DNA from 2 places in the Streptomyces sp. NBC_01077 genome. Region 1 is predicted to be linked to the other one. Evidence: riboswitches for the same ligand, from Rfam matches in the RefSeq annotation. Region 1 holds a riboswitch; the other holds the start of a gene.
What was found. Region 1 has a riboswitch for cobalamin ahead of metE (5-methyltetrahydropteroyltriglutamate--homocysteine S-methyltransferase). Riboswitches for the same ligand answer to the same signal wherever they lie in the genome.
Positions count from the first base shown of each region.

Region 1 (4,761 bases):
CGCTCGGCGACCGGCGGGCAGGCCGGCCAGAGCTCCCGGATCGAGAACTACCTCGGTTTCCCGGACGGCGTCTCCGGTGGGCAGCTCACCGAACGCGCCCGCCGCCAGGCCGGCCGCTTCGGTGCCGAGATCCTCACCGCGCGGGAGGTCACGGGTCTCGAGGTGAACGGCGCGGCGCGCGTCGTCCGCTTCTCGGACGGTACGGAGGTCGCCGCGCACAGCGTCATCCTGGCGACCGGTGTGTCCTACCGGCAGCTCCGTGCGCCGGGCTGCGAGGACCTGACCGGGCGCGGCGTGTACTACGGCTCCTCCCTCACCGAGGCGTCCTCCTGCGAGGACCAGGACGTGTACATCGTCGGCGGCGCGAACTCCGCCGGGCAGGCCGCGGTGTTCCTGGCGCGGGGCGCGAAGTCGGTGACGCTCCTGGTGCGTGGGGAGTCCCTTGCGGCATCGATGTCGTACTACCTGATCCAGCAGATCGAGGACGCTCCGAACATCACCGTGCGGTCCAGAACCGTCGTCCAGGCCGCACACGGCGAGGAGCACCTGGAACAGCTGACCCTGCGGGACGCCGTGACCGGCGCCACCGAAGTCGTCGACGCCCAGTGGATGTTCGTCTTCATCGGAGCGGCCCCGCTGACCGACTGGCTCGACGGGACGGTGCTGCGCGACGAGCACGGCTTCATCCTGGCCGGGCCGGATCTCACGCCGGACGGGCGGCCGCCGGCCGAGTGGGACCTCGACCGGCCGCCGTACCACCTGGAGACGAACGTGCCCGGCGTGTTCGTGGCGGGCGACGCGCGTGCCCGGTCCGCGAAGCGCGTCGCCTCCGCCGTAGGAGAGGGAGCGATGGCCGTGATGCTCGTCCACCGGTACCTGGAGCAGTCATGAGCGGCCAGGTCATGCCCTGCGACCAGCACGAGATCTCCTCGCTGTTCCTGTTCGAGAAGCTCTCGCCCGAGCAACTCGCACGACTGTGCGCCGAGGGACGGGTGGAACGGTTCGGGACCGGCCCGGTCTACACCGAGGGCGACCCGGCCACCTGCTTCTACGTGATGATCGAGGGCACCGTCGTCCTGTCCCGGCGGGTCGGCGGCGACGACGTGGAGGTGAGCCGCACCTCGCAGCGCGGCGTGTACGCGGGGGCCATGCAGGCGTATCTGGGCGACCGGGTGCCCCAGACGTACAACAACTCCATGCGGGTGACCGAGCCCACCCGGTTCTTCGTCCTGCCGGCGCAGTCGTTCGCGGACATCATGCGGGAGTGGTTCCCGATGGCGGCGCACCTGCTCGAAGGGCTCTTCTTCGGGTCCAAGAACACCCAGCGCGCCATCGGCCAGCGTGAACGGCTGCTGGCGCTCGGATCGTTGTCCGCCGGACTCACCCACGAGCTCAACAACCCGGCCGCGGCGGCCGTCCGGGCCACCGCGGACCTGCGGGAGCGGGTCGGCAAGATGCGGCACAAGCTGGCGATCATCGCCCGGGGCCCCTACTCCCGGGAGGCCCTCGCCGAGCTCATCGAGATCCAGGAGCGCACGGCCGAACGGGTCGCCAAAGCGCCGGTGTTGAGCCCGATGGAGGCCTCCGACCGGGAGGACGAGCTCACCGACTGGCTGGAGGACCGCGGCATCCCGGAAGGCTGGCGGGTCGCGCCCACCTTCGTCCAGGCGGGTCTCGACACGGACTGGCTGGAGCAGGTGGCGGCGACCGTGGCCGAGGACGTCCTGCCGGGAGCCGTCGGCTGGCTCAACTACACGGTCGAGACCGAGCTGCTGATGGACGAGATCGCCGACTCCACGAACCGCGTCTCCCACCTGGTGGACGCGGCCAAGCAGTACGCGCAGCTCGACCGTGCCCCGCACCGTGACGTCGACGTCCACGAACTCCTCGACAGCACGCTGCTGATGCTGTCCGGCAAGATCGGTCCCCGGGTGCGCGTGGTCAAGGACTACGACCGTTCCCTGCCCGACGTACCCGCCTATCCGGCGGAGCTGAACCAGGTGTGGACCAACCTCATCGACAACGCGGTGTCCGCCATCGGGAGCGCCGGCGGCGACGGCACCCTGACGGTCCGCACGGCCCGGGAGGGCGACCGCCTGCTCGTGGAGTTCCGCGACACCGGCCCCGGTGTTCCCGAGGACATCCGCAGTCGTATCTTCGACCCCTTCTTCACGACCAAACCGGTCGGCGAAGGCACCGGTCTCGGCCTCGACATCTCCTGGCGGATCGTCGTGAGCAAGCACCACGGGAGCCTCCAGGTCGAGTCCGTGCCGGGCGACACCCGGTTCCAGGTGCTGCTGCCGCTGACCGCCCCCGAGAGCGAAGCCGAAACCGAAGCCGAGACCGGAACCGGAACCACGGCCGACACCGAAACCGCGACCGGCCCCGAGACCGCCGAGGAGCCCGCATGACCGAGATCGAGGGAATCGACCCGAGCGTCCCGCCCAGCGGCACGGGCTGCGCGGACTGCGACACGGTGGGCGGCTGGTGGTTCCACCTGCGGCGCTGCGCCCAGTGCGGCCACATCGGCTGCTGCGACTCCTCGCCGGCCCAGCACGCCACCGCCCACTGGAAGTCCACCGGGCATCCCCTGGTGCAGAGCTTCGAGCCGGGCGAGGACTGGTTCTGGAACTACGACACCGACGACCTGTACGAAGCCGGCCCCGTACTCGCCCCTCCGGGCGGCCACCCGGCCGACCAGCCGGCCCCGGGCCCGGCCGGCCGCGTCCCCCAGGAGTGGCAGCGGCTGCTCCATCGCTGAGGACCCGGCCGGAACCGGCTGACACGGGGCGTCCCGATATTCGATCAGGGGTGCGCGGCCGCCGTTCGTCCGCCTAAGGTGGGCGTGCAGCTGGTTCGCCCCGTCCGCCAGGCGGGATGCGTCGTAAGAGGGAACCCGGTGGGAATCCGGGACTGCCCCGCAGCGGTGAGTGGGAACGACCGCCGTCATACGCACTGGGCCCGGACGGGTCTGGGAAGCGACGGCCAGTAGGTGTCTGCCCCGGCAGACGTGCCCGCGAGTCCGAAGACCTGCCCGTTGCCCGCACGTGGACGATTCCGCGTGCGGTGATCCCGGTGACCTCGTGGGCGGGTCGGCGTACTCATCGAGCGGCACGTGCGGTGTATCCGCGACGTGTTCCGCCCGGTCGTTCGTTCCTTCGCGTCCACGTCCCGTCTCCGGGGCGCTCAGGACACATCTCGCGAAGGAGAGTTCCGTGACACCGAAGCCCGCAGCCGCGGCAGCACGAGCCACCGTGTACGGGTACCCCCGCCAGGGGCAGAACCGCGAACTGAAGAAGGCCGTCGAGGGGTACTGGAAGGGCCGTGTCGGCGCCGGCGCCCTCCGGGTCACCGCGGCAAGCCTGCGCCGTTCGCATTGGCGGCAGCTGGCCGAAGCCGGCATCCACGAGGTGCCGACCGGCGACTTCTCGTACTACGACCACGTCCTGGACACCAGTGTGATGGTCGGCGCCGTACCCGAGCGGCACCGCGCGGCGGTCGCGGCCGACGCTCTGGACGGGTACTTCGCGATGGCCCGTGGCACCCAGGACATCGCCCCGCTGGAGATGACCAAGTGGTTCGACACCAACTACCACTACCTGGTGCCCGAACTCGGGCCGGACACCGTCTTCACCACCGACTCCCGCAAGCAGGTCGACGAGCTGAAGGAGGCCCTCGCCCTCGGCCACGCCGCCCGCCCGGTCCTCGTGGGCCCCGTCACCTACCTGCTGCTCGCCAAGCCCGCGCCGGGCGTGGCCCCCGACTTCGAGCCGCTGACGCTGCTGGACCGGCTGCTTCCCGTGTACGCCGAGGTGCTCGCCGACCTCCGGGCGGCCGGGGCCGAATGGGTGCAGCTGGACGAGCCCGCTCTCGTCCAGGACCGCACGCCCGCCGAGTTGAACGCCGCCGCCCGGGCCTACCGCGACCTGGGCACCGCCACCGACCGTCCCAAGTTGCTGGTCGCCTCCTACTTCGGGCGGCTCGGCGACGCGCTGGGCGTACTGGCCAAGGCGCCGGTCGAAGGCCTGGCCCTCGACTTCACGGAGTCGGGCGCCGCCAACCTCGACGACCTCGCCGCCGCCGGCGGGCTGCCCGGCAAGCGCCTGGTCGCGGGCGTCGTCGACGGACGCAATATCTGGATCAACGACTACCAGAGGTCGCTGGGCACTCTCGGCACGCTCCTCGGGCTCGCCGACCAGGTGGACGTCGCCGCCTCCTGCTCCCTCCTGCACGTGCCGCTGGACGCCGCCGCCGAACGGAACGTCGATCCGCAGATCGCCCGCTGGCTCGCCTTCGCCCGGCAGAAGACGGCCGAGATCGCCGTCCTGGCACGCGGGCTCGCGCAGGGCACGGACGCCATCGTGGCCGAACTCGCGGCGAACCGGGCCGACTTGGCATCACGCTCCGGATCCGCGCTGACCAGCGATCCGGCGGTGCGTGCCCGCACGGCGGCCGTCACCGACACCGATGGACGGCGCTCGCAGCCGTACGCGGAGCGGACCGTCGCCCAGCGGGCACACCTGGGCCTTCCGCTGCTGCCGACGACGACCATCGGTTCGTTCCCGCAGACGAGCGAGCTGCGCATCGCGCGGGCCGATCTGCGGGCCGGCCGGATCGACGCCGCCGGGTACGAGGAGCGGATCAAGGACGAGATCCGCGAGGTCCTGTCCTTCCAGGAGAAGACCGGGATCGACGTCCTGGTGCACGGCGAACCCGAACGCAACGACATGGTGCAGTACTTCGCCGAGCAGCTGACCGGCT
Region 1 is NZ_CP108669.1:1,650,270-1,655,030, forward strand. Features, by position in the region: gene OG462_RS07345 (FAD-dependent oxidoreductase) at 1-891, shown strand, start outside; gene OG462_RS07350 (ATP-binding protein) at 888-2,411, shown strand; gene OG462_RS07355 (UBP-type zinc finger domain-containing protein) at 2,408-2,761, shown strand; cobalamin riboswitch at 2,836-3,053, shown strand; gene metE (5-methyltetrahydropteroyltriglutamate--homocysteine S-methyltransferase) at 3,216-4,761, shown strand, end outside.

Region 2 (4,761 bases), 4.7 Mb from region 1:
GTTCGGGCACGTCCGCCGGGGAGAACAGCGACCAGTCGGCGTCGGCGTTGACCCGGCGCATGAACTCGTCCGGGATCCAGTGCGCCAGGTTCAGGTTGTGCGTACGGCGCTGGTCCTCGCCGGTGTTGTCGCGGAGCTCCAGGAACTCCTCGATGTCCGCGTGCCAGGTCTCCAGGTAGACGGCGGCGGCGCCCTTGCGGCGGCCGCCCTGGTTCACGGCGGCGACGGAGGCGTCGAGGGTCTTCAGGAACGGCACGATGCCGTTGGAGTGCCCGTTGGTGCCCCGGATCAGCGAACCGCGGGCCCGGATGCGGGAGTAGGAGAGGCCGATGCCGCCCGCGTGCTTCGAGAGACGCGCCACCTGGTGGTAGCGGTCGTAGATGGAGTCCAGCTCGTCCTGCGGGGAGTCCAGGAGGTAGCAGGAGGACATCTGCGGGTGACGGGTACCGGAGTTGAAGAGCGTGGGGGAGGACGGCAGGTAGTCCAGCCGGCTCATCAGGCGGTAGAGCGCCGTGACCTCGTCGAGCGCGTGGACGCTCTCGTCCTCCGCCAGGCCGCAGGCCACCCGGAGCATGAAGTGCTGCGGGGTCTCGATGACCTTGCGGGTGATCGGGTGGCGCAGCAGGTAGCGGGAGAAGAGGGTGCGCAGACCGAAGTAGCCGAAGCGGTCGTCGGCGGCCGCGTCGATGGTCGCGTCGAGCCGGTCGGCGTGCAGCGCGACGAACTCGGCGGTGCGGTCGGCGATCAGGCCCTCGTGGTGACCGACGGCGACGGAGGCGGAGAAGGAGAACGCGCCCTGGCCGGCCGCCTCGTCGGCGATCGTGATCGTCAGGAGCCGGGCGGCGAGCCGGGAGTACGCCGGGTCCTCGGCGATCAGACCGGCGGCCGCCTCGGTGGCCAGTTCGCGCAGTTCCGCCTCGTCCGCGACGGCGCTGCGGCCGCGGAGCGCGGCGGCGGCGACCTTGCCGGGGTCGGTGTCGGGGAGATCGGCGGTGAGGTCGGTCAGGGTCCGCAGCAGCACGGTCCCGGGGCCGTCGCTCTCGACCGCGGAAGCCTCGGCGGAAGCCGGATCGGCGGGCGCGATGGTCACGTGGGGGCTCTCCCTCGCTCGGCTCGGGGCCGCGGCGGGGGAAGGCGGGCAGACGGGCATCCGTAACGCCGGACGCGACGCTTCCACCGGCCCACTCCGCGAGGCCCGGACGTCATTGGCACCCGGAACGGACGGACCGGGTGCGCTGTCGGCAGGTCCTCGGACTCACCTCGCCCGAATATGTCGTATCCGTACGAAGCACACCGTTGCGGGACAGTTCCGGATTCGCGCCGGATTCCCCTGCGTCGACAGCGAGGTCGAGCATACATGTGGGGGGCGCCGCTTGCGGCACCCCCCACATGTTGTGTCGCGCCTCCGGCTCAGAACTCCAGGGCGTACGTACGCAGCCGATGGTCGGGGATCGGCTCCCAGTCCCGGTCAGGGGTGCGGAGGAAGCCCAGGCGCTCGTATATCCGGTGCGCGGAGACCATCGAGACGTCCGTGGACAGCACGATGCGACGGCACCCGGGGAGGGCCCGCGCCCGCTCGATACAGGCCCGTACGAGGGCCTCTCCGACGCCCCGGCCACGGGCCTCCCGGGAGACCGCGAGCATCCGGAACTCGGCCTCGCCCTCGACCGCGATGTCCGCCCAGGGGGTGGCGCCGGTGGCGAAGGTCACCCCGCCGAGCAGCCGCCCGTCGCCGTCCTCGGCGACGAGCACCTCGCTCTCGCGCGCCCGCCGTGCCGTGTCCCTGAGCACGTCCAGGTACGAGTCCTCCGCCCCGTACTTCAGCAGTCCGTCGTTCAGATAGGTTCCCGCGGTGAGCTCACCGAGCGCCTCGTAGTCCTCGGGCCGTACCGCCCTGATGGTGAAGTCCATGAGGGCAGTGTGCCTCCGGCCGGCCACCTGCTCCCAACGGGATTCAGCCGCCCGCCCCCACCGAGTTGTCGGGGGCGCCGTCGCCCACCGGCGGCAGGTCGCCCCGCTCGACGGGCTGCCCGGGGCCGGTCTCCTCCGGCAGGACGGCGTCGAGCTCGGCGGCATCGGCCCGGTGGGCGCGCTCGGCGGCGCCCTCGAGCACGTTCCGGGACAGGGTGGGCGGGGCGGCGACCTCGACGCGCAGCCCGTTCTCCTCGCGCACGTACGCGTGCCGTTCGGCGGACCGCAGGTACCACCGGTCGCCGTCCCGGACGCAGCTGTCCTGCTCGGCGGTGATCGTCGCGGCGCACTCCTCGTCCGAGAAGGGGCGGCGCTCGGCGGAGACGGTGAGGCGGACGCCGTCCTTCGTCACGTAGGTGACCTGGAAGCCGTCGTCGCCGATGACCCCCGACGCCATCCGGGACACCTCGAAGCCCTCGGCCCCGGTGACGTACACATGGTCCTTGTCGGTCTGCGCCCAGCGGGCGCGGGCGTCCAGCTCGGCCGGGCCGGGCGTGGGTCGCCCGCCCGCCGTCTCGGTGCCGCAGCCGGTGACGGCGAGGGCCAGGGGGAGGAGGGCGAGCAGGGTGGGGCGTGGTCCGATCCGCATGTCCCGCATCCTCGCGCAGGGACGGCGAAGGCCGCCATGCCTCCGGGGGAAGCAGGGCGGCCTTCGTCGGGTCCGGCGGTGGATCAGTGGGTCTCGGCGCCGACCTTCGGGAGCTTCGGGTCGACCCCGCGGTCACCCGCGTCGGCCGTGTAGTCCTCCGGAGAGGTCTGGTCGACGCCCTCCGGGGCCTTGACGGCCTTGAGGACGAAGGTCAGGACGACCGTGACGACGAGGTTGAGGAGGAAGGCGGTGAGACCGATGTAGCCGATCTCGCCGATGCCCGGGATCTCCGCGGAGGAGCCGCCGAAGTGCTTCTGGGTCGGGCTGGCGACCCCGTACGCGGCGACCGTGCCGTAGATCATGCCGACGGCCCAGCCGGCGAGCAGCGCCCAGCGGTGGAACCAGCGGGTGAAGAGACCGCCGACGAGGGCCGGGAAGGTCTGCAGGATCCAGATGCCGCCGAGCAGCTGGAAGTTGATCGCGACCGTCTTGTCCATGGTGAGGACGAAGGCGAGCGCGCCGACCTTCACCAGGAGCGAGACCAGCTTGGAGACCTTGGTCTCCTGGGCCGGGGTGGCGTTCGGCTTGATGAAGTCCTTGTAGATGTTGCGGGTGAAGAGGTTGGCCGCGGCGATCGACATGATCGCGGCGGGGACGAGCGCGCCGATGCCGATCGCGGCGAACGCGACGCCCGCGAACCAGTCCGGGAACATGGTCTCGAAGAGCTGCGGGATGGCGAGCTGGCCGTTCTTCACCTGGATGCCGGCGGCGATCGCCATGAAGCCGAGCAGCGCGAGCAGGCCCAGCATCAGCGAGTACAGCGGCAGGATCGTGGTGTTGCGGCGGATGACCTCGCGGCTCCGGGACGACAGGGTCGCCGTGATGGAGTGCGGGTACATGAAGAGCGCGAGCGCCGAGCCGAGCGCCAGCGTGGCGTAGCCCCACTGACCCATCTCGCCGGGCACGAGCGAACCGCGCGGCTTGCCGGTCGCCGGGTTGGTCTGCGCGTACGCCTCGCCCGCCTTGGCGAAGATCTCGTCGAAGCCGCCCAGCTTGATCGGGATGTAGATGATCGCCACCGCGATGACGATGTAGATCAGGGTGTCCTTGACGAAGGCGATGAGCGCGGGGGCGCGCAGACCCGAGGAGTACGTGTACGCCGCGAGGACACCGAAGGCGATGAGCAGCGGCAGGTCCTTGATGAACCAGTGGGTGTTCTCGCCGCCGCCGACGCCCATCACGTCCAGGACGGCCTGGATGCCGACGAGCTGGAGCGCGATGTACGGCATGGTGGCGAGGATGCCGGTGACCGCCACCGCGAGGGAGAGGCCCTTGGAGTCCCAGCGGCCGCGCACGAAGTCCGAGGTGGTGACGTACCCGTGCTTGTGCGAGACCGACCAGAGGCGCGGCAGGAAGGTGAAGATCAGCGGGTACACCAGGATCGTGTACGGGACGGCGAAGAAGCCGGCCGCGCCCGCCGCGTAGATGGCCGCCGGGACGGCGACGAAGGTGTACGCGGTGTAGAGGTCGCCGCCGAGCAGGAACCAGGTCACCCAGGTGCCGAACGACCGGCCGCCCAGGCCCCATTCGTCGAGGCTGTTCTCGTTCTCGGCCCTGCGCCAGCGCGAGGCGAGGAATCCCATGACCGTGACGGCCAGGAAGAAGAAGATGAAGACGGCGAGTGCCACGCCGTTCACGCCGGTCACGTCCTTCATCGTGCGTCACCTCCCTTGCGGGCACGCTGGTCCAGCTGCCACAGCTTGTACGCGATCATGGTGAGTGCGGTGGAGATCAGCACCCAGAGCATCTGGTACCAGTAGAAGAACGGGATGCCCGCGAAGAGCGGTTCGACCTTCGCGTACGAACTCACCCAGAGCATCGCCACGAACGGCGCGAACAGACAGAGTGCGATCACCACCCGCAGGGGCGTGATGGTGGGTTGTTTCCCTTGTGTCGCTTCTGACATGGCGATTCCGGTCCCCTCACTGATCACCTCGGTAATGCTGGGGAAATCTAGGGGACGGTTCCGCTCCATGGAACCCCCGTCCGCATAACGGATGGGACTACGTCAGCTGCCGTCGTGGGAGCGGTCCCCCGGTGCGGCCTTCAGAGCCACCCCTCCTTGGCGGCCCGCACCCCCGCCTCGAACCGGCTGCGCGCGCCGAGCCGGTTCATCAGGTCCGAGCTCATCCGGCGTACGG
Region 2 is NZ_CP108669.1:6,333,134-6,337,894, forward strand. Features, by position in the region: gene OG462_RS28870 (ribonucleoside-diphosphate reductase subunit alpha) at 1-1,090, opposite strand, end outside; cobalamin riboswitch at 1,223-1,372, opposite strand; gene OG462_RS28875 (GNAT family N-acetyltransferase) at 1,411-1,911, opposite strand; gene OG462_RS28880 (hypothetical protein) at 1,955-2,560, opposite strand; gene mctP (monocarboxylate uptake permease MctP) at 2,644-4,275, opposite strand; gene OG462_RS28890 (DUF3311 domain-containing protein) at 4,272-4,526, opposite strand; gene OG462_RS28895 (LuxR C-terminal-related transcriptional regulator) at 4,667-4,761, opposite strand, start outside.
Region 2: linked by a shared signal. The riboswitch ahead of OG462_RS28870 (ribonucleoside-diphosphate reductase subunit alpha) and the one ahead of metE (5-methyltetrahydropteroyltriglutamate--homocysteine S-methyltransferase) in region 1 are both predicted to bind cobalamin.